3 regions of the Colwellia sp. BRX8-7 genome follow, and region 3 is predicted to be linked to each of the others. Evidence: predicted binding sites of a transcription regulator. Region 3 holds the regulator's gene; each other region holds the start of a gene.

Region 1 (7,160 bases), on a different contig from region 3:
GTCACAGCAGATAATATAACTTGTTCAGCCAGTGAAAATCTTTGTTCAAGCGGTTGGGCAACCAGCACTCTTAATTGACTTCTTTGCGCCTGTTCGTTTGTTGATGTTTCTATATATACTCGCCAACGCTGTCCAATAAAATTAAGGTCCGTAAACCCTGCAGGTAACTCAGTAATTGACTGTTCAGGAGCATTATCTGTGCGTAGTAATAAAGTATTATTGCTAAAGACTTGATAAGCAATATGGTTAGAAGGGACCACTGTTGCTGCACTTAATCGATTTTCGGCACCCTTGTCAGAAAGAGTCGCAGAGGTCGCTAACAAGGTTTTACCGACGATAACTAATTGCTCATCAAATAAGCTAGTTGCTTGTTCCATACTGGCTTTATAGCCCTGTATGGCAGCAAAAAATGTCATCAAAGTGATGATGGATAGTAAAATAAGGACTAAGTAGCGACGAATCGACATTAGGTTTTATTAACCGTATAACCAACGCCTCTGACTGTTTTTATAAATTGTTCTGGCAATTTTTTTCTTAAGTTGTGTATATGTACCTCAACAGCATTACTGGCCACTTCTTCTCCCCATTCATATAAACGCGATTCAATTTGTTCCCGAGATTGGATTCGACCGGCATTTTCCATCAATGCTTTTAATACCATGTACTCTTTTTTTGACGTTTTTAATTCTTCATCTTTAATAAGGATTTTATGTGCTGCGGTATCAATTGCCACGTCTGAGCAAATAATCAATGCCGACTTTGCCGTGCCTAAACGCCGTTCAATCACGCGAAGGCGTGCTAACAATTCGCTAATTTCAAAAGGCTTTACCAGGTAATCATCTGCACCAAAATCTAAGCCTTTAACTTTATCTTCAAGCGCGTCTCTTGCGGTTAAAATAATAACAGGAATACCTAGCTTACGATCACGAGTACGCTTTAGCACTTCCAATCCGTCAATATCAGGTAAACCCAGATCAAGAATAACTAAGTCTTGATCTGACACAGACAATGCTGAAATTGCCGTTTTACCATTATCAACATGGTTAACAACAAAGCCTTCATGACGAAGTGACTGCTGCAATCCCAAAGCCAGGGGGATATCGTCTTCAACTAACAATATGCGCATATTTTTCCTATAACAATTTAAAATGACTATTAACGGTTTTTATATTATCTAGCCTTTTCCAAGGCCGGTTATTAATACTTGACGGTCGAAAACCATCAACAGTGAAGATAAGACTTAACAATGCCATAGGTATGAACGACTCAAGGTGTTTTATCTCAAAGTTATTGTCGGTTATTACAGAAATATTCGCCATAAAAAAATGAACGTTAATAGCGGTTATTCATCAAATGACCTGTTTATTCATAGGGGGATATTTACCTTAAATATTCAGTGAATGAAAATAACAAACTTTTATTAAGGAAAGCTTAAGAGCTAACAATTGTTTATCGCTAAAATCCCCTAGCATAGCATTGGGCCAACAAATACTAGTGGTATCTTCAATACTGTTGGTGCTATTCCCCTCATTTACTGGCGTTTATTACATTAGATCCTTCAGTAGGATCAATTAATATTAATCATAAAAAGTGCTTGAATAAACACCAAAAACGATATACTGTACATACATACAGTATATCGAGGTTTTAAAAATGAATTCAATAAATCACATTAATACCAACACCTTAGCGTTAAAAACTACAACTATGGCTATCAAAAAACACAAATGGTGTGATGTTAGAAGTATTGCTAATGCCATAGAACTATCTCAGCAGTATACTGAAATCTTCAAAAATCATGATTTAGATAACAAATGGATCCTGATGATAAACCCTGAAGAGAAGCCGCTTCAGCAATTGTCTGATCAAGGAAAAATAGACCCTAAAAGAATCTTAAAAGTTAATCTTCATCAACGTAATATCTCACTAAATACCATTAAAGATGCTTTAGAAAAAGGTCACTGTTCGGCTGTTATTTTGTGTAATGCCACCTTAGATAAATCACAATTAAGCCAACTCACTCAATTCGCAGAAAAAGGACAAACTCAATGCATTATTTTAACCAAGCAAACTCAAAAACGTTTAAACCAGCAACGACTAAAAAATTACGTCACTCTTTCGGATTCTTCTTTATTGTTACATTAATTGAGTTTGAAGCGATTTTGCCGTTATTAAAACAGAAAATAAAATTTTGCTCTGCTAAAATAGATCAACTACTTTTCTAAAATAATGTCGACTTTATGCAATGCCCATGTGGTTCAAATATTAGTTTTCAGCAATGCTGCTGCTTATTAATAAATCAAGAGACCTGTGCACAATCACCAGAGCAATTGATGCGTTCTCGCTATAGCGCCTATGCAACAGAGGCAGCTGATTATATTTATCAGACTTATGCTCAAGCTAGCAGAGCTTTACAATCAATCGCTGATATATCAGCATGGGCCAAAGAAACCAAATGGTTAAAACTAACCATTAATGCTGCCAGTGATTATACCGAGCTTAATGATCAAAATGCTGTAAACGCTGACAATAAAGAGCAACACTTACCGACGGTTTGCTTTTCGGCTTATTACCAACATCAAGGTGAGTATTTTCTGATGAAGGAAACATCACGCTTTGTTGTTGAAAAGGGGCAATGGCGATATTTAGATGGTGAAGTCAGTAACAATGAAGCGCTGATAGCACCAAAAAGAAACCAAGCTTGCTTTTGCGATAGTAATAAAAAATTTAAACAATGCTGTGGCCGGTAAATTCGACAATTAACAATCAAGTTCTTCCCAAAAGAAACCAGCGATGCTTTTGTCATAGCAATAAAAATTTAGACAATGCTGTAGCAAGTAAACTCAACAATTAACAATCAAGTTTAAACATTGCTCAGGCCAGTAAACTGAAAAAGTTAATCACAAATAACGTCAACACAAACGCACGATTTTATTGGCATGCTAATGCAATAACCTTATGCTATAGCATCAAGTAACGGCGCTTTAACGATAGTGTTATGCACGGCGTTAAGCCAACCTTTAGTATCGAATGATAATCTTGAACTGTCGGTGTCTTGCGGCGTATTATTCTTTGTATGATTAAATTTTTTCTGGCAGTACAGCGAGGTATTATTTAATACTTCTTGTCTGATATGCTTTTTATCATCTCGAAAAGCAAGCGGTTTAGGCAACAAAGCATTTGATAAACGTAATTCTGCTAGGTTATTCTGCTGAATAAGTTCTGCTTGATCAAATATTGCTGTGCTGTGATTTTCATTCAGAGATAAAGGTGCTTTATCAGGAAGGTCAAACTCTTTACGTAAGCTTGCATCATTAGTCGTTTTAGTGTCAACGACAGTTTTTGGCAAAGAAAATTGACTATGGCTAGGTACGTCATCACTTAGCATTGCCAATAAGAGTGAAAAGTCAGCTCGTCGAGCGCTGTGCACACTTACATTAAGTTGTTCACCTAATTGTAATTCGTGTACCAGAATTTGACTGTCAACTGACTCTGTAAGCAATGTACTTCAACTTTATTATTTTCTCTAAAGCTTATATCGGCAATCCTTTAATTTAGTTGAGTTTAATTTCTATTTATTTACACATTTACCTGTCTATTAAAAAGTTGATGTTAATAAGTACCTAATTCACTTCACTAGCAATTAATAATAACCTTCTCTGATAACTTCTGGTAGCATGTGGAAAAAATCAATATCGAGTCTTTTATGAAAATCATTAGCTTTAACATTAACGGCCTTCGTGCGCGTTTACACCAACTTCAAGCCATCATTGATAAGCACCAGCCTGATATTATTGGCTTACAAGAAATCAAAGTTCATAATGATGCTTTTCCCGTTGAAGCTGTTGAAGCTATGGGTTATCACGTTTATTTTCATGGTCAAAAAGCACATTATGGTGTGGCTATGTTATGTAAAAAAGCAGCCAATATTGTTAAAATGGGCTTTGCTAGCGATACTGAAGAGTCTCAAAAACGTATGGTGATGATTGAGACCACCAATGAACAAGGTGAAAAAGTAACGGTATTAAACGGTTATTTCCCGCAAGGCGATAACATCGCTCATGAAACAAAATATCCCTATAAGCGTCAATTTTATAAAGACTTGATGACCTATTTAAATGATAACCATACCCCAGATGAGCACGTAGTCATTATCGGCGATATTAATATTTCACCTGCTGATTTAGATATTGGTATTGGTGAGCCTAACCAAAAGCGTTGGTTAAAGACTGGTAAGTGTAGTTTTCAACCAGAAGAAAGAGAATGGCTTGCAACTTTAATGGCTTGGGGATTTAAAGATACGTTTAGAGAATTGCATCCAACAAAAGCGGAACGTTATTCTTGGTTTGACTATCGTTCTAAAGGTTTTGTTGATAATCGTGGTTTACGCATCGATGTGGTTTTGGCAACGCACAAGATGGCGGCAACGTGTATCGAAGCCGATATTGATTACGAACTACGTGCTATTGAAAAACCTTCAGATCACGCGCCGATTTGGTCTACTTTTAAGTAGCTGTTGAGTAAATACTATGTTCCTTGCTCAATACGTTTGCCCCATTTGTAAAAAATCATTAGTGTTAGCTAACCAAAGCTATCGTTGTCAGAACAACCATAGCTTTGATGAAGCAAAAGAAGGTTATGTAAACTTATTGCCCGTTCAACATAAACATTCAAAAGACCCTGGTGATAACAAAGCCATGGTTAACGCACGTCGTCAATTTCTAGATAAAGGCTTTTATCAACCGCTCGCTGATGAATTACAATCTCTATATCAACAATATGGTGATTTAACAAAGCCGGTATTTGATGCTGGCTGTGGTGAAGGTTTTTATACTCAACAGTATGTAAGGCCTACCAACCGTGTTTATGGTATTGACATTGCAAAAAATGCGGTTAAAAATGCCGCTAAAAAATATAAAGATTGTCAATTTAGTGTTGCCACCTTGTCGCTGTTACCTTTTAGTGAAAACTACTTTTCTTGGATCAACTCTATTTACGCACCAATTCTTGAAGAAGAATTCACTCGGGTACTAGCTAATAATGGCTATTTAGTCACAGTAACGCCGGCAAAAAATCATTTAATTGAACTAAAAGCATTAATATACCGAACAGCGCAACAACATGATATGACTAAAAGTCCTATTGAAAATTTAACATTGATTGCACAAAAAGAAGTGAACTATGAGATGAAATTTACTGAAGGTGAAGATATTATTAACTTATTAGCAATGACCCCTTTTGCTTTTAAAACGACTGAAACCTTACTTAACGATTTAAAAACAAGAAATAATTTCACTTGCCAAGCTGATTTTTTGATACGTCTTTATAAAAACACGGTCAATTAACGTTTAACTCAATTGTTAAGCGGTTAGAATTTAGAATTTTGTGACTGATGACTGATGTTAAGTAGTTTTGCTAAATCAATAAAACGTGGCTTGTGCAGTGATAATTTTATCGAACCACCCGCTTCGTTGACTCTAGCAACACTTTCTTTGTACCAAGAGGCGAGTGCCAGCGGCAAAAATTTATCGGCTTTAACGCCAAGCATTAACAATGCCTGTAGCGGAATACTTAAAATAAATAAGCTATAAACTAACGCTTGTGGTAATAACGTCATCGATCCTAGGTAAAGTTGCATAATAAAAGAAAACAACGCAATACCCGGTAAATAGCGAAAAGCCAAACGGCAAATTTGAACAGCTTGGTACTCGGCAAAATAATTACCTAACTCTGCTCGCTGCGGCCAAAGTCGCATATACTCTCGACCTAGCTTAATTAGTTCTACTAAACTCATATTCATAAACGACACACTATAACAACGGTTATTTAAAAGATAGCACAAAGTTGTAACTAGTTTTAATCAAGTCTCCCTAAAGTTAACTTCCTTAGTTCATATCAATATTTTAACACTATATTTGGTCTATAATCATTCCAATTAACGTATTGTAATAAAACAATTAACCACCTAATAAATGAGCATTAAATAAAACCATGAAAAAAAATCTAATTTTAGTGTTAAATTGCGGTAGTTCATCCTTAAAATTTTCTTTAATTAAACCAGAAAACGGCGAAACATTACTATCAGGGCTCGCTGAGCGCTTATTGTCCGAACAAGCAAGCATCAAGATTAACGTTAAGGGACAAAAAAAGCACACGGCTATACCTCATCCATTTGATCATCGAACAGCGATAATGGCTTTAGTTGACAGCTTAATTTCACAACAATTAAATTTACAAATATGTGCCATAGGCCACCGCGTTGTCCATGGTGGTGAACACTATTGTATGCCAACGTTAATTACTGATGAAGTAAAAAACACCATCAGTAACTTGTCTCAGCTTGCCCCATTACACAACCCAGCAAATTTGATGGGTATTAACGCCGCGGAAACGGTTTTTACTGATGTGCCGCAAGTTGCCGTTTTTGACACAGCTTTTCACCAAACGATGCCAGAAAAAGCTTACATTTATGGTATCCCCTACGCTCTCTATCAAGAGCATGGTATTCGACGCTATGGTTTTCATGGTACAAGCCATTATTTTGTTGCACAACAAGCGGCTAAAACACTCGATAAATCCATTAATGAAGGTAATTTTATCAGTGCTCACTTAGGCAATGGTTGCAGTGTTACTGCGATTAAAAATGGTAAGAGTGTCGATACTAGCTTAGGTTTAACACCGCTCGAAGGAGTGATGATGGGCACACGCAGCGGCGATGTTGATGCGGGTATTATTTTTCACCTAATCAATCAACTCGGCTATACCACAGCGCAAGTGAGCCATTTGTTACATAAAGAAAGCGGCCTATTAGGGGTTTCGGGGTTAAGCAACGATTGTCGTGAAATAGAAGAAGCTTGGTTAAAGGATAAAAATCCACGAGCAAAGTTAGCATTAGATATATTTTGCTACCGTGTTGCAAAGTCCGTTGCTTCTTTTACTGCCAGCTTAACATCAATCGATGCCTTAATATTTACCGGCGGTATTGGCGAAAATTCGACGCTAATTAGAGCCAATATTATTGATCAATTGAGCCTACTTAATTTCTTTGTTGCTACTGATAAGAATAATGCCTGCTGCTTTGGCAAGGCAGGTAATATCGGTACAGAAAACTCTCGTCCTATTTTAGTCATTCCAACAAATGAAGAGTGGGTTATTGCAGA
Region 2 (7,160 bases), on a different contig from region 3:
TGCTTTACCTTGGTTAATTGAAATCTCAACACGACGGTTTCTTCTGCGATTTAGCGCGTTAGTATTAGGCACTACCGGTCTTGTATCGGCATGACCAACAACCAGTAAACGTGACTGGTCAAACTCAGGGACTTTAATCAATTCATGAGCAATAGCGACAGCTCGTTTACTTGATAAATCCCAATTTGAAGAAAATAACTCTGAACTAATACCGCGATCATCTGTGTGTGCTGAAACCATAATTTCACCCGGAACCGTGTTGAGTAGCTCACCTATTTCTCTAATAATAGGGCGAAACTGTGGTTGTAAAAAAGCAGAACCCGAAGGAAAAGAACCATTTTCACGAATACGAATAATCACTTGTTGTCCGAGAGATTCAAGCTCTATGGCACCATCTTGAATTTGTTGCTCTAATTGATCAGCAATTTTTTTAACTAATTCATTTACTTGCTCTTGCGAAGCCTGCTCTAATTCGTCTTGGGCCTTTTGCATTGCTTGGGCTGACATTTCATCTGCAGTACTTTGTGATTGTCCACCACGTTCTGTACCTCGTTGTTCTTGTCGACCACCAGCAGACGTTTCATCACCTGCTTGAAACTCTAGCATCTGTTGGGTCATTTCCATGGTTTGCTGTTGAATAACTTCTATAGGTGTTGGCTCAGGTTTACCCGGGCGAAATTCTTGCGCAATAATACTGGTGCCTTTGGGAATATCTTTTACTTCAATCTTATTTTGAACACCAAAGGCGAATTTCATTGAACCCGCGATTTGTTTAAATTTCAAAACATCCATTTCAGAAAAAGATAAAAGTAAAACGAAAAAGCACATTAATAGTGCCATTAAGTCAGCAAAAGTACCCATCCAAGCCGGGAGTCCGGGAGGTGGACATTTACATTTTTCAGCCATAAATTACTCCCGTTATTCTTCTTCTGTGGTATTTACAACACGCTTACCTTCAGCAAGATAGTTTTTAAGCAACCCCTCGATAACACGTGGGTTTTGACCATCTTGAATACCTAAAATAGCATCTAGAATGAGTTCTTGATTCATTTTCTCTTCAGCTAACCTAAGCTTTAATTTTGAAGCAATAGGACTAGCAATAACGTTGGCAAGGAACGCACCATAAAGCGTTGTTAATAGAGCAACAGCCATGGCCGGACCAATAGATTTTGGATCATCCATATTCGATAGCATCGCCACCAAACCAATTAAAGTCCCTATCATGCCCATTGCAGGGGCAACATCAGCAATCGCCATCATCATGCCAACGCCAGTTTCATGTCGCTCTGAGGTTAATTGAATATCTTTTTGTAAAGTACCTCTAACTACATCAGCGTCGTGACCATCGACCAACATATCCACACCTTTTTGCATAAAACCATTGGTGATCTCGGCTTCTTCTAATGCCAAGAAACCACCTTTTCGGGCCGCATCTGCCATTTCAACTGATTTTTCAATAAGGTCGTCAGGTTGTTCCATTTTGAACATAAAAGCTTTAACTATAATTTTCCCAATTCCAAAAAATTGACTGAGATTATATTGAGATAACACAACAAATATTGAACCACCAAAAACAATAATAACTGACTGAACGTCAATAAACATCCCGATATCACCAGACAACATCATTGCCATAATGAGTAAACCTATTGCGCCTACCACACCTAATATTGTTGCTATATCCACAAAAAAGTCTCCACAAAAAAATGATACGGATAGTCGTATTATTTGATAATACATTAAGGTATTACGATACGCGAATACTTATATTCTTATCCACACTCGTGATTTACCCGTAACCATCCAAAGCGCAGAGTTAAAACGGCATATGAATGGGGTACGGCTCTATAACTTTATTATCGCCCATATTGTCAATAACTTAAGTAATTAGTCGCTATATTTAAGCTAACCCAATTTATATTTATCTATTTATCGTTAACCGCAGCGCTTTAACGATAAATATAAGCGCCAATATAGTCGTAGAATGACCGACAAGAGAAAGTATATGATAGTCATTAAGGGGCAAAAGCATTTGAAGTTTATTGATTAATTAAGGCGTTTGGTATAAATTTGCGCCTAGATATTTAATCACTGAACTCTCGATGATGGCTAAGAAAAAAATAGAAAACTTAAGCTTTGAAGAATCACTCTTAGAACTTGAAACTATTGTTCAGAATTTAGAACAAGGAGCATTGAGTTTAGAAGATTCAATGACCCTTTTTGAGCGCGGCTTAAATCTCAGCCAAGCCAGTCAAGAAAAGTTAAAAAATGCTGAACAAAAAATTCAAATTTTACTGACTAAAAATGGTAAAGCCCAACTTGAAGATTTTGAAAACGAAGTTGACTCAGAAAGTTTGGGTAATAATTAGTGACCCAATTATACCAACTCGACTTTTATCAAACGCGCATTAATGAATACCTTGCCGACAAATTAGCCGCTTATGAAATAAATGATCAAAAATTGCTATCAGCAATGCAATACGGCTTATTAATTGGTGGTAAGCGTATGCGTCCTTATTTAAGTTATATTACCGGTGATGCACTGGGACTTGAATTATCTGACGTTGACGGTATTGCGGCAGCATTAGAATGTATCCATGCTTTTTCATTAATTCATGATGACTTACCTTCGATGGATGATGATGATTTACGTCGTGGGCAACCAACTTGTCATAAAGCGTTTGATGAAGCGACCGCTATTTTAGCAGGTGATAGTTTACAGACACTTGCCTTTGATATTTTAGTTAATCATAACTTTAGCGCCGCGGTTGAATCAAAACGTATTAGCTTAATCCGTCAATTAGTCAATGCTTCAGGTTACCAAGGCATGTGCGGTGGACAAGCACTTGATATTTCTGCGACCGATAAAGTGATCACTTTAGTTGAACTAGAAAAACTACATTCACTAAAAACAGGTGCGTTGTTAAAAGCTTCTGTGACCATGGTTACAGAGTTAAGTAACGATATTTCTGCCGATGAAAAGCACCAACTCGCCATTTATGCTGATCATATTGGTTTAGCCTATCAAGTGCGCGATGATATAATTGATATTATTTCTAGTGAAGAAGAACTAGGAAAACCAGCAGGTTCAGACGTTTCCTCTAATAAAAGTACCTACCCTGCGCTATTAGGTTTACAGGGCGCTCAGCAAAAAGCTGACAACTTATATCAACAAGCACTTCAAGCTTTAGCAACTTTACCCTACAATACAGATAACTTAGCTCAATTTGCGACGTTTATTATCAAACGCGCTCATTGATCTTGCTCTTGCAATTTAAAGAATAAACAAAATAAATATGACTATAAATCTTGCCGACTACCCTTTATTGGCCAATATAAATTCTCCTGACGATCTGCGCATGCTAAATAAAAGCCAGCTAATTCAGGCCAGTACAGAACTGCGTAGTTACTTATTAAGTTCTGTAAGTAAAAGTAGTGGCCATTTTGCTTCTGGATTAGGCACAATAGAATTAACGGTCGCATTACATTATGTTTATAAAACGCCTTTTGATCACCTTATATGGGATGTTGGCCATCAAGCTTATCCACATAAAATTTTAACGGGTCGGCGCGATCAACTGCATACTATTCGTCAAAAAGATGGTTTGCACCCTTTTCCGTGGCGTGAAGAAAGTGAATATGATGTATTAAGTGTTGGCCATTCAAGCACGTCTATCTCTGCAGCACTCGGTATGGCTGTTGCTGCAGAACAAGAAGCCAAAAATCGTAAAGTTGTTGCTGTTATTGGTGACGGCGCAATGACAGCAGGTATGGCTTTTGAAGCGTTAAATCATGCTGGTGATATTAAAAGCGATATGCTGGTTATTTTAAATGACAATGAAATGTCAATTTCAGAAAATGTTGGTGCATTGAATAATCACTTTGCTAGATTGTTATCTGGAAGTATATATACAGGAATACGCGAGGGTGGTAAGCGCATACTTAAGGGTATTCCACCTATTAAAGAATTAGCAAGTCGTGCCGAAGAACATTTAAAAGGCATGGTTGTACCCAGTACCTTTTTTGAAGAGTTAGGCTTTAATTACATTGGCCCTATCGACGGTCATGATGTCAATGGTTTGGTTGATACCATTACTAATATGCGTAACTTAAAAGGACCTCAAATCCTTCATATTGCCACGAAAAAAGGCAAAGGTTATCACGCAGCAGAGCAAGACCCGATAAAATATCATGCTGTCCCTAAATTTGATCCCGCACAAACGAGTTTGCCAAAGAGTAAGCCATGTTTACCTACTTATTCAAAAATATTTGGTGATTGGCTCTGCAGAACAGCAGAAAATAATGATTCACTAATAGCCATTACACCTGCCATGGGTGAAGGCTCTGGCATGGTTGAATTTAGTCAGCGCTTTCCTAAGCAGTACTTTGATGTCGCGATTGCAGAACAACACGCGGTAACTTTTGCTGCAGGTCTCGCTATTGGCGGTAAAAAACCGGTAGTCGCTATTTATTCAAGCTTTTTACAGCGTGGTTACGATCAATTCATTCATGATGTGGCGATCCAAAACTTACCCGTTTTGTTCGCGATTGACCGAGCCGGTATTGTTGGCGCAGACGGGCCAACTCATCAAGGCTCATTTGATTTAAGCTTTATGCGTTGTGTTCCAAATATTGTTATTATGGCACCATCGGATGAACGAGAATGTCAATTGATGCTTAGCACGGGTTTTAAGCATGATGGTCCTGCGGCTGTTCGTTATCCAAGAGGGTCAGGCAACGGTGCGCCTTTACCTGACATCAGCGAGACAATTGAAATAGGTAAAGCAAAAACTATTTTAGAAACAACCACTGATAGTGCTGAGCCGAAGGTTGCCATTTTAAACTTTGGTAGTACTTTTGATGAAGCTAAAGTAGCGGCTCAGCAATTAAATACTACGCTCATTGATATGCGTTTTATAAAACCGCTTGATGTAACACTTATCGACCACATTGTAAAAAGCCATAGTATTATTGTGACCGTTGAAGATAATGCAATTGCGGGTGGCGCAGGTTCAGCAGTCAATGAATATATACTAAGCCAAGGTGTTGCGATTAAAATATTAAATATTGGCTTACCTGATACCTTTATCAAGCATGGTACCCAACAAGAGATTCATCAAGAACTTGGTTTAGATAGTAAAGGTATTATTGATAAAATAACCCATTTTATTGAACGCTAAATATTGTTAAAACGCCCACCAAAAGTCACTAATAATAGTTAATTATTAGTGACTTAACCTTTATCCCCCCTTCTCTTTCCTTCTAATTATTCTTAGATTATTACGACTAATTATTGTTTTTTCTTTAAAAAATTGTCTTTATCTGCTTAAATAATATACGTGATATATTTCTCATATATGAATAAGGATTATTTAATGAAATTCACTCAAAATATTATTTCTCTTGCGCTAATTTCAGCCCTCACCGCTTGTGGTGGCTCCAGTAGCTCTAGTACTAACCCCCCTACAATAGCACCACCACCTGCTCCAGTCCTCATACAAACCGTTGTCAAAGGTAAAGCGATAAAAGGCACAATAGCAAACGCTGTGGTTACTGTTTATAAATACGTTGACGGAAAAGCGGTTAAACTTGAAGATGACGAGTTAGCTGCATCTTCAATTATTACTGAAGATGATGGTAGCTATACCATTACCCTTTTAGATTACGACGGCGCTATCAAAGTAGAATTATCTGTAGGTGAAAACACCACGATGATATGTGATGCTCCTGCAGGTTGTGGTCAATTAGCCCATGGCGCCCCAATAGCACTAGCCACTGTTGATCCAACCTTAGTCTTATCAGCGATTTCAACCGTAGGGAGTGATAATGCAGGGACCGCAAATGTAAATATTTCAGCACTCACCCATTTAGCCGCAGCACTTATAGAAGCCGATGAAAGCGGTGTTAGTGAAACGACAATACAAGCGCACTCTTCTATTATTGCCAATGCTTTTAATATTATGGGCAGTTTAACGACACTTGAGCCTACGGCTGTCGAAAATGCAGCCAGTGTTGCAGGTGAAGATAATGTTAATGAGTTACGCTACGGCTTGATCAATGCTGGCATTATGTCTGCTTTGTTTGCCGGTCAAGAAAATGCTACGGGTGTTTTATCGGATAGATTAGCCGATGTTATTGAAGATATAGTCGAACACAATGGCGCATTATTGGTACATCAAGATGATAACGATGAAGGTTTTGAACTGTCTTTAGTTGAAGTTCTTGATAGTGCTGGCGATGTCGCCGCTGCTGCAGCTCAAGCGATAGCTGCAGATCCAATATTATCAAGCCAAGATAACAGTGAAATACTGAGCGAGCTTGACCAACAAGAAATCACCTTAGAAAACCAATCAGAATATGAAGAGGCCAATGAAGATGAAGATGGCCGCAGTGAGCCTGAAACAGAAGTACCAACAGCAGGTGATGCTATTGCTAAAGCAAAAGCTATGGTTGCTGATGTACGTCTCTTTAGTCATTTATTTGAAGTGGGTAAAGAAGCCAATACCGGTATAGCCACCGAAGGCGACAAGTACATCGAGCTCATTGATAGTGCTGGTTTAATGGTTGAGGCTGAAGCAGCGAGCTTTTTATTACTAGCAGACGTTACCGACGCCTTATCAGAAATGGGCATAAGGTATGAAGCAGGCACCATTACGGAGGGAACCTTCCCAATAGGCCCATTTTTGAGTATTGATGGTGCGGTAGGTTCTATAACGCTTGATGAAGAAACGGCTAATGGCGGCATATTATTTAAAATCAGTGCCACTTCAGGTAGTGAAAAAATCAGCTTAAATGCTTCTGCTGTTTTTGCTGAAGACGGCTTGAGCATTGTTTTAAACCTTGATGGTTCAATTGAATCAGCGGGTGTCATGCTATCGTTAACTCAAGGTAGCTTCGCAAAAGTTAACCTTGATAGTGCGATCACTCGAACCTCACTTGAAGATGATACCTACGCAGGAGAAATAACCTCTGGGGAGTTATCGCTTGAAGTTATCTTAGAACAAAAAGCAAGTGATACGGTAATAGACCCCGTCGCTTTTACTGGCATGATTAAAACTAAGCTAATGCCGGTTAAATCACATGTTTTAGATGCAGTTGAACAATATGCAAGAGATGAAAATTACATAATTATTAGGGATGAAAATGGTAACCCTATGCGT
Region 3 (7,160 bases):
TCATTAAGTTAAATATTTTTTGTCGATTTATTCATCACTCTAATTATTTTTAATCGACGTTGGTCTACTTATTGCTATTTCATGGTATGCGTCAAAAAAATATCATAAGAGTAATATGCAGTTAATTGCTTCATTTAAAGAGTTCAAAAAAAGTAAAATAAACCTATTTTCTGGTTTAGGTACGCCAATATTAATCATGGCGGCGCTTGGTATGGTTATTTTACCTATGCCGGCATTTTTACTCGATATACTTTTTTCTTTTAATATTGCCTTATCTTTGGTGGTATTACTGATCACCGTTTATACCTTAAAACCTCTTGAATTTGGCTCTTTTCCTGCCGTACTGTTAATTGCCACTATTTTACGTTTAGCACTAAATGTCGCGAGTACACGAGTAGTGCTACTTGAAGGCCATGAAGGGCCTGATGCTGCTGGTAAAGTTATTGAAGCCTTTGGCTCTGTGGTTATTGGTGGTAACTATGCGGTTGGTTTAGTGGTTTTTGTTATCTTAATTATTATTAACTTTGTGGTTGTTACTAAAGGTGCAGGGCGTATTGCTGAAGTAACCGCGCGCTTTACTCTCGATGCTATGCCCGGTAAGCAAATGGCAATCGATGCTGATTTGAATGCTGGCTTTATTACTGCTGACCAAGCAAGAGAAAGACGTATCGAAGTCACCAGTGAAGCTGATTTCTATGGCTCTATGGATGGTGCCAGTAAGTTTGTTAAAGGTGATGCAGTTGCCGGCATATTAATTTTATTGATTAATATTATCGGTGGACTCGTTATCGGTATGGTACAGCATGATTTAAGCTTTGACAGAGCGGTTGAAATATACACCTTATTAACGATTGGAGATGGCCTAGTTGCGCAAATTCCAGGTCTACTTTTATCGGTAGGTACGGCGATTGTTGTTACACGACAAAACACCTCTCAAGACATGGGCGAGCAAGTCAGCAGCCAATTAGGTCAAGAACGTTCTTTGTATATTGCTGCCGCCGTTATGTTTGTCATGGGGGTTATTCCGGGCATGCCACACTTTGCGTTTTTATTCTTTGCTTTCATGATCGCTGGAACCGCCTTTTTAAGTGGAAAGTATAAAATTGCCAAAGAAAAACAATTAGCGGATAAGTCAGATGCTGAACAGGTTGAAACCCAGCAACAAGAAGCAGAAGTAAAAGACTTAGGTTGGGACGATGTTAACCATGTTGACATTATCGGCTTAGAAATTGGTTATCGCCTAATACCTCTAGTAGATAAATCTCAAGGTGGGGAACTCCTTAACCGTATTAAAGGTGTTCGTAAAAAACTTTCCCAAGAATTTGGCTTTCTAGTGCCAGCGGTACATATTCGCGATAATCTTGATTTAGACCCTAATGTTTATCAAATATCATTAATGGGCGTGACTATCGGTGAAGCTGAAATTAGACACGATCATGAATTAGCGATAAATCCAGGGCAAGTGTTTGGCAAACTTGACGGCGTGGCAACAATCGATCCTGCTTTTGGACTAGAAGCGGTATGGATAAAACCAGCACAACGCGAACATGCTCAGTCTTTAGGCTATACCGTGGTTGACGCATCAACTGTCCTTGCCACTCATTTAAGTCAAATACTAACAAATAACGCGGCACAGTTACTTGGTCATGAAGAAGTACAAAACCTTCTTGATATGCTAGGCAAAAATTATCCTAAATTAATTGAAGGGTTCATCCCTGATGTTTTATCACTGGGTACTTTGGTTAAAGTACTACAAAACCTAATGAATGAAGGTGTTGCTGTTCGTGATATGCGCAGTATTATTCAAACGTTAGTTGAATATGGTCCTAAGTCCCAAGACCCTGAAATTTTAACCGCCGCTGTTCGTATTACCTTGCGTAAATTCATTGTTCAAGAGTTAGTGGGACCCGTGACTGAGGTACCTGTCATAACTTTGGCGCCAGAGTTGGAACAGATGTTGCACCAGTCTATGCAAATGGCTGGCGACGATGGTGCTGGCATTGAACCAGGTTTAGCAGAACGGTTACAGAAATCATTAGCTGATGGTGCTCAACAACAAGAAATGGCGGGTGATACGCCAATATTGTTAACCTCAGGGATTTTAAGAGCGGTACTGGCTAAATTTGTTAAATATACTATTCCAGGCTTGCGGGTGATTTCATACCAAGAAATTCCTGATGATAAGCAGATAAAAATAGTAAGCGCCATAGGTCAATAATTACGATATCAGTAATGAGCAGCAGAAAATATTTGCGGTTAAATGAATAAGTCATTAACAGCGATTGCAGTTGATAAGGGGTTAGTTTTGAAAATTAAACGTTTTGTAGCAAAAGATATGAGAAGTGCGCTGACACAAATCAAAGACGAGCTAGGTGCTGACGCTGTGATTATGTCAAATAAACGCGTACCTGAAGGCGTTGAACTAATGGCTGCGGTTGACAACAACGTAGAAATTAAGGCAGCACAACCCGTAATGCAAAATTCTCCTGAAAACAACTCAACAGCGCAAGCAACAAACAGTTTTGACCGTTCGATTGACAATGATGTGGTCAATATTAGACAAAATAATCCTTTGACCAGTCCTAGTGTTTCGCACAACTCGGCAGCAGAAGATACCCGCTTACCCTCAGACAGTTTAGCGGCTTTATTAAGTCGTCAAGTTCAGCAAGCACCTGCAAATATTGGTCAAGGTATTAATCAAGCTCAGCATGATAAAATCGTCCAGGCAGCCGCTAAGCTAAATAATCCAAATAACTCAGCGCAAGTTTCAACGCCAACACCGTCAAGCAATATTGAGCAGCAATTTAAAAGCTTCACCGACCGTTTAGAGCAAAATAGCCAAGAACAAGGTGATGAACAATCAAGCGACTCATATCAACAGCCGGTGATGAACCAAGCACAGTCTTTAGTAAGCGATGGCTTACCGCCACAAAATGTAAATAACGCCGACTTAGAGAAAATGAAACACGAAATGTCTTCTATTCGTGAATTACTAGAACATCAAATTTCGGGGTTAATGTGGCAGGATATGGCGCAAAAAGATCCCGCTCGTGCGATGTTGGTTAATCGACTAATGTCTTTGGGTATGAGCGAACAAGTTTCAGATCAAATTGCAGGTTATATTCCAGCACAAAAAAATGACCAAGATACTTGGTTATTAGCGAAGAAATTTATCAGCCAACAAATTAATACCACTAATAATGACATTATTCATCGTGGTGGCGTGGTTTCATTAGTGGGACCTACCGGCGTAGGTAAAACAACTACCGTAGCTAAACTCGCGGCGCGGTTTGCTCAGATTCATGGCGCAGACCAAGTGGTGATGATCTCAACAGATAACTACCGTATTGCTGGATTTGAACAATTAGCCACTTACGGCCGAATTATTGGTTGTGATGTAAAGCTTGCTGGTGATGCAAAAACCTTAGATACATTGTTGCAACAGTTCTCCAAAAAGAAACTGATACTTATTGATACTGCAGGTATGGGGCAACGTGATATGCGTTTAGCTAAACACCTAACTACTTTAGTTTCTAATGCAAGGGTCAGAATTCGCAACTATTTAGTGTTAGCTGCTAATACTCAGCAACGAGTTATGCAAGAAAATGTTGATCGCTTTAAAAAAGTACCTTTAGCTGGCTGTATTTATACTAAACTTGATGAAAGCCTTAGCATAGGAGAAATAATTTCCACTTCGATTCAAAACGGTTTAGCGATAGGCTACTTAACGGATGGACAAAGAGTTCCTGAAGATATTAAAGTTGCAAATGCTGAAAAACTCGTTACGCTAGCAGATAAAATGAGCGCGAAAAATCAAATTAATAATCCAATAAATTGGCGAACAGCACCGATGAGTGCTAATACAGCTGTATTTCCATAACTTGTTCTAAATATGTGAATTTTGAAGCTATAAAAATATGCAGATTAAATGATTATAGGGTTATACTAAATTAAATTGATAGCTATTCGTAAGAAAGTAGAGAAATACGATAAATGAATGATCAAGCAAGTGGCTTAAGAAAAATGCAAAATTCAGCACCGGTAAAAGTCATTGCTGTATCTGGAGGTAAAGGCGGAGTAGGTAAAACTAACGTTTCGCTTAATACCGCTATTGCACTTGGACAATTAGGACAACGAGTTTTAGTTTTAGATGCCGATTTAGGCTTGGCTAATGTCGATGTTATGCTAGGTTTGCGGGTAAAACGTAACTTATCACATGTGCTTTCTGGCGAATGTGAATTAGACGATATAATTATTGAAGGTCCCGCTGGTATTAATATCATTCCTGCTACGTCTGGTTCACAATCTATGGTCGATTTAACGCCTGCTGAACATGCGGGTTTAATTCGCGCTTTTAGTGATATGAACACAAAGTTTGATGTACTTATTGTTGACACTGCAGCCGGTATTTCCGACATGGTACTAAGCTTTTGCCGTGCCTCACAAGATGTGATGTTAGTGGTCTGTGATGAACCAACCTCTATTACTGATTGCTACGCCTTAATGAAATTATTAAGTCGAGATCATGGCGTATTTAAATTTAAAGTTGTTGCTAACATGGTGAGAACGCCAAGAGAAGGACAGCAACTCTTTGGTAAGCTTTCTAAAGTTACCGATCGATTTTTAGATGTTGCACTTGAACTAGTAGCAGTCATTCCATTTGACGAAAATATAAGAAATTCCGTTAGAAAACAAAAAGTAATTGTTGAAGCTTATCCACAATCGCCTGCAGCGGTTGCTTTTAAATCTTTAGCAGGTAATTTAATTAAATGGCCGGTGCCTAAACAAGCATCAGGTCATTTAGAGTTTTTTATTGAGCAATTGTTAGAACATTAATAACAATAGTAATCAGGTATGAGTACGTTGTTGAAAGTTCTTTATCTTTCCTATAATTTAGCGAGTGAGCGATAGTGGTAAAACCAAATGCTTACAGTATTCAAACTGATAAATCTGCTATAATTTCGCAGCATACAGTTTTAGTGAAAAGAATCGCTTATCACCTATTAGCAAGGTTGCCTGCGAGCGTACAGGTTGATGACCTTATTCAGTCAGGCATGATAGGCCTGCTTGAAGCGTCTAATAATTTTGATCACGGCAAAGGTGCAAGTTTTGAAACCTTTGCTGGTATCCGTATCCGTGGTGCTATGCTTGATGAAATACGCCGTGGTGACTGGACTCCCCGCTCTGTTCATAAAAATAGCCGCATGGTCAGTGAAGCGATAAAATTGCTTGAAGCAAGTTTAGGTCGTGATGTAACTGATATTGAAGTTGCTGAAAAACTTGATATTTCGTTAAATGACTACCATCATATTCTAAGTGAAGTAAGTACCGGTAAAATAATTGGTATTGAAGACTTAAGTACGGGGGCAGATGCTATATCGAATATGGAAGATGTGAATAATAACGATCCCTATGATAATTTTGAAAAAATAGTTTTTAAAAAATCGTTAACAGCATGCATTTCCACTTTACCCGAACGCGAAGCTCTAGTACTGTCACTATATTACGACGAAGAATTAAATCTTCGAGAAATTGGTCAAGTGCTTGATGTAAGTGAGTCGCGTGTTAGCCAAATTCACAGTCAAGCGATGCATAGGTTAAAAGGACGTATGCAATCTTGGCAAAGTTGAGTAGAATATAAATATAATCACAATTTTAAAATGTTCTCACCGGAGGGTGCCTTGGATAAAAATATGAAAGTTCTTGTTGTTGATGATTTTTCAACAATGAGACGTATCGTCAAAAACTTGTTACGAGATTTAGGTTTCACTAACATTTCAGAAGCAGATGACGGTAGCACTGCTTTACCGATGTTAAAAGAAGGCTCTTTTGACTTTGTTGTAACTGATTGGAATATGCCAGGTATGCAAGGTATTGATTTGCTCAAAGCCATCCGTGCCGATGCTAAGTTATCACATATCCCAGTATTGCTGATTACTGCTGAAGCAAAGAAAGAACAAATCGTGATGGCGGCTCAAGCGGGTGTTAATGGCTATATTGTAAAACCATTTACCGCAGCGACGTTAAACGCCAAGTTAGATAAAATATTTCAACGCTTAGGTTAATTCCTTAATTAGATAGATAATTAATTAATTAATCTAAACGTGAGGTTTTTGCATGAGTGCGAATACAAATGGGCATGTTTCTTTGGAAGAAGCAAAGCTACTGGTCGAATATTTAGAAAGTGGTCAACAAGACAAGGCAGATGAATTAATTGCTGAAATTCAAAATCCAATTAATTCTGAGTTGTTTGCTGAGATAGGCAAGCTGACTCGTCAACTACATGACTCATTAAATAATTTTCAATTAGATTCTAGGTTAAATGATTTAGCGACAGCAGATATCCCCGATGCTCAAGAACGTCTAAACTACGTTATAACGCGAACGGAAGAAGCCGCTAATAAAACCATGGATGCCGTTGAATCTATTTTTCCCGTTGTGGATACGATACAAAAGCAAATAAAGGCTGTTAATCCGTTATGGCAAAAATTAATGCATAACAAATTGGATTTAATCGAATTTAAAAGTTTATGTGTTGATATAGATTTATTATTAAAAACGACAGATAGAGAATCAGTGCGTATGCATGATTTAATGACTGATGTTTTGATGGCACAAGATTTTCAAGATTTAACCGGACAAGTTATTCGTAAAGTTATTGATCTAGTTCGTGAAGTAGAGGATAGCTTGATTGGTATGCTAACCGCTTTTGGTATTACGACAGATAGTAATGCAGAGCGAAGTAAACCTAAAGTAGGTGATAACTTAGTTGAAGGCCCGATCGTTAATACAGCACAACGTGATGATGTTGTCGCTGACCAAGATGATGTTGATGACCTTTTATCAAGTTTAGGATTTTAATAGGAGTTGCTGGATGTCATTTGAGCAAGATGAAGAGATTCTTCAGGATTTTTTAATAGAAGCTGGAGAAATACTTGAAACGCTTTCGGAACAACTCGTAGAACTTGAAAACGACCCCGATAATGCCGAATTATTAAATGCTATTTTTAGAGGTTTTCACACCGTTAAAGGTGGGGCCGGATTTTTAGCATTACATAATTTAGTTGACGTATGTCATGGCGCGGAAAATATTTTCGATCTGTTACGTACCAACCAACGTAGTGTAAGTGCAAGCTTAATGGATGTTATTTTACAAGCGC

What was found. The regulator FliA, encoded in region 3, starts transcription of late flagellar genes. The targets are predictions, from matches to a motif close to CTAAAGNTNNNNNNNNNNNNGCCGATA.
Region 1: the regulator FliA is predicted to act here: its motif matches at 3,537-3,563, upstream of H4J57_RS07910 (VC2046/SO_2500 family protein).
Region 2: the regulator FliA is predicted to act here: its motif matches at 1,858-1,884, upstream of pomA (flagellar motor protein PomA).

The regions. Positions count from the first base shown of each region.
Region 1 is NZ_JACGVP010000006.1:177,411-184,570, forward strand. Features, by position in the region: gene H4J57_RS07890 (ATP-binding protein) at 1-467, opposite strand, end outside; gene H4J57_RS07895 (response regulator) at 467-1,126, opposite strand; gene H4J57_RS07900 (hypothetical protein) at 1,654-2,145, shown strand; gene H4J57_RS07905 (YchJ family protein) at 2,241-2,750, shown strand; gene H4J57_RS07910 (VC2046/SO_2500 family protein) at 2,957-3,502, opposite strand; gene xthA (exodeoxyribonuclease III) at 3,707-4,513, shown strand; gene rlmA (23S rRNA (guanine(745)-N(1))-methyltransferase) at 4,530-5,345, shown strand; gene yfbV (terminus macrodomain insulation protein YfbV) at 5,369-5,800, opposite strand; gene H4J57_RS07930 (acetate kinase) at 5,992-7,160, shown strand, end outside.
Region 2 is NZ_JACGVP010000023.1:10,117-17,276, forward strand. Features, by position in the region: gene H4J57_RS17625 (flagellar motor protein MotB) at 1-906, opposite strand, end outside; gene pomA (flagellar motor protein PomA) at 919-1,686, opposite strand; gene H4J57_RS17635 (exodeoxyribonuclease VII small subunit) at 2,106-2,369, shown strand; gene ispA ((2E,6E)-farnesyl diphosphate synthase) at 2,369-3,259, shown strand; gene dxs (1-deoxy-D-xylulose-5-phosphate synthase) at 3,297-5,180, shown strand; gene H4J57_RS17650 (hypothetical protein) at 5,376-7,160, shown strand, end outside.
Region 3 is NZ_JACGVP010000001.1:167,803-174,962, reverse strand. Features, by position in the region: gene flhA (flagellar biosynthesis protein FlhA) at 116-2,218, shown strand; gene flhF (flagellar biosynthesis protein FlhF) at 2,306-3,880, shown strand; gene H4J57_RS00730 (MinD/ParA family protein) at 3,994-4,836, shown strand; gene H4J57_RS00725 (RNA polymerase sigma factor FliA) at 4,911-5,630, shown strand; gene cheY (chemotaxis response regulator CheY) at 5,682-6,065, shown strand; gene H4J57_RS00715 (protein phosphatase CheZ) at 6,118-6,861, shown strand; gene H4J57_RS00710 (chemotaxis protein CheA) at 6,875-7,160, shown strand, end outside.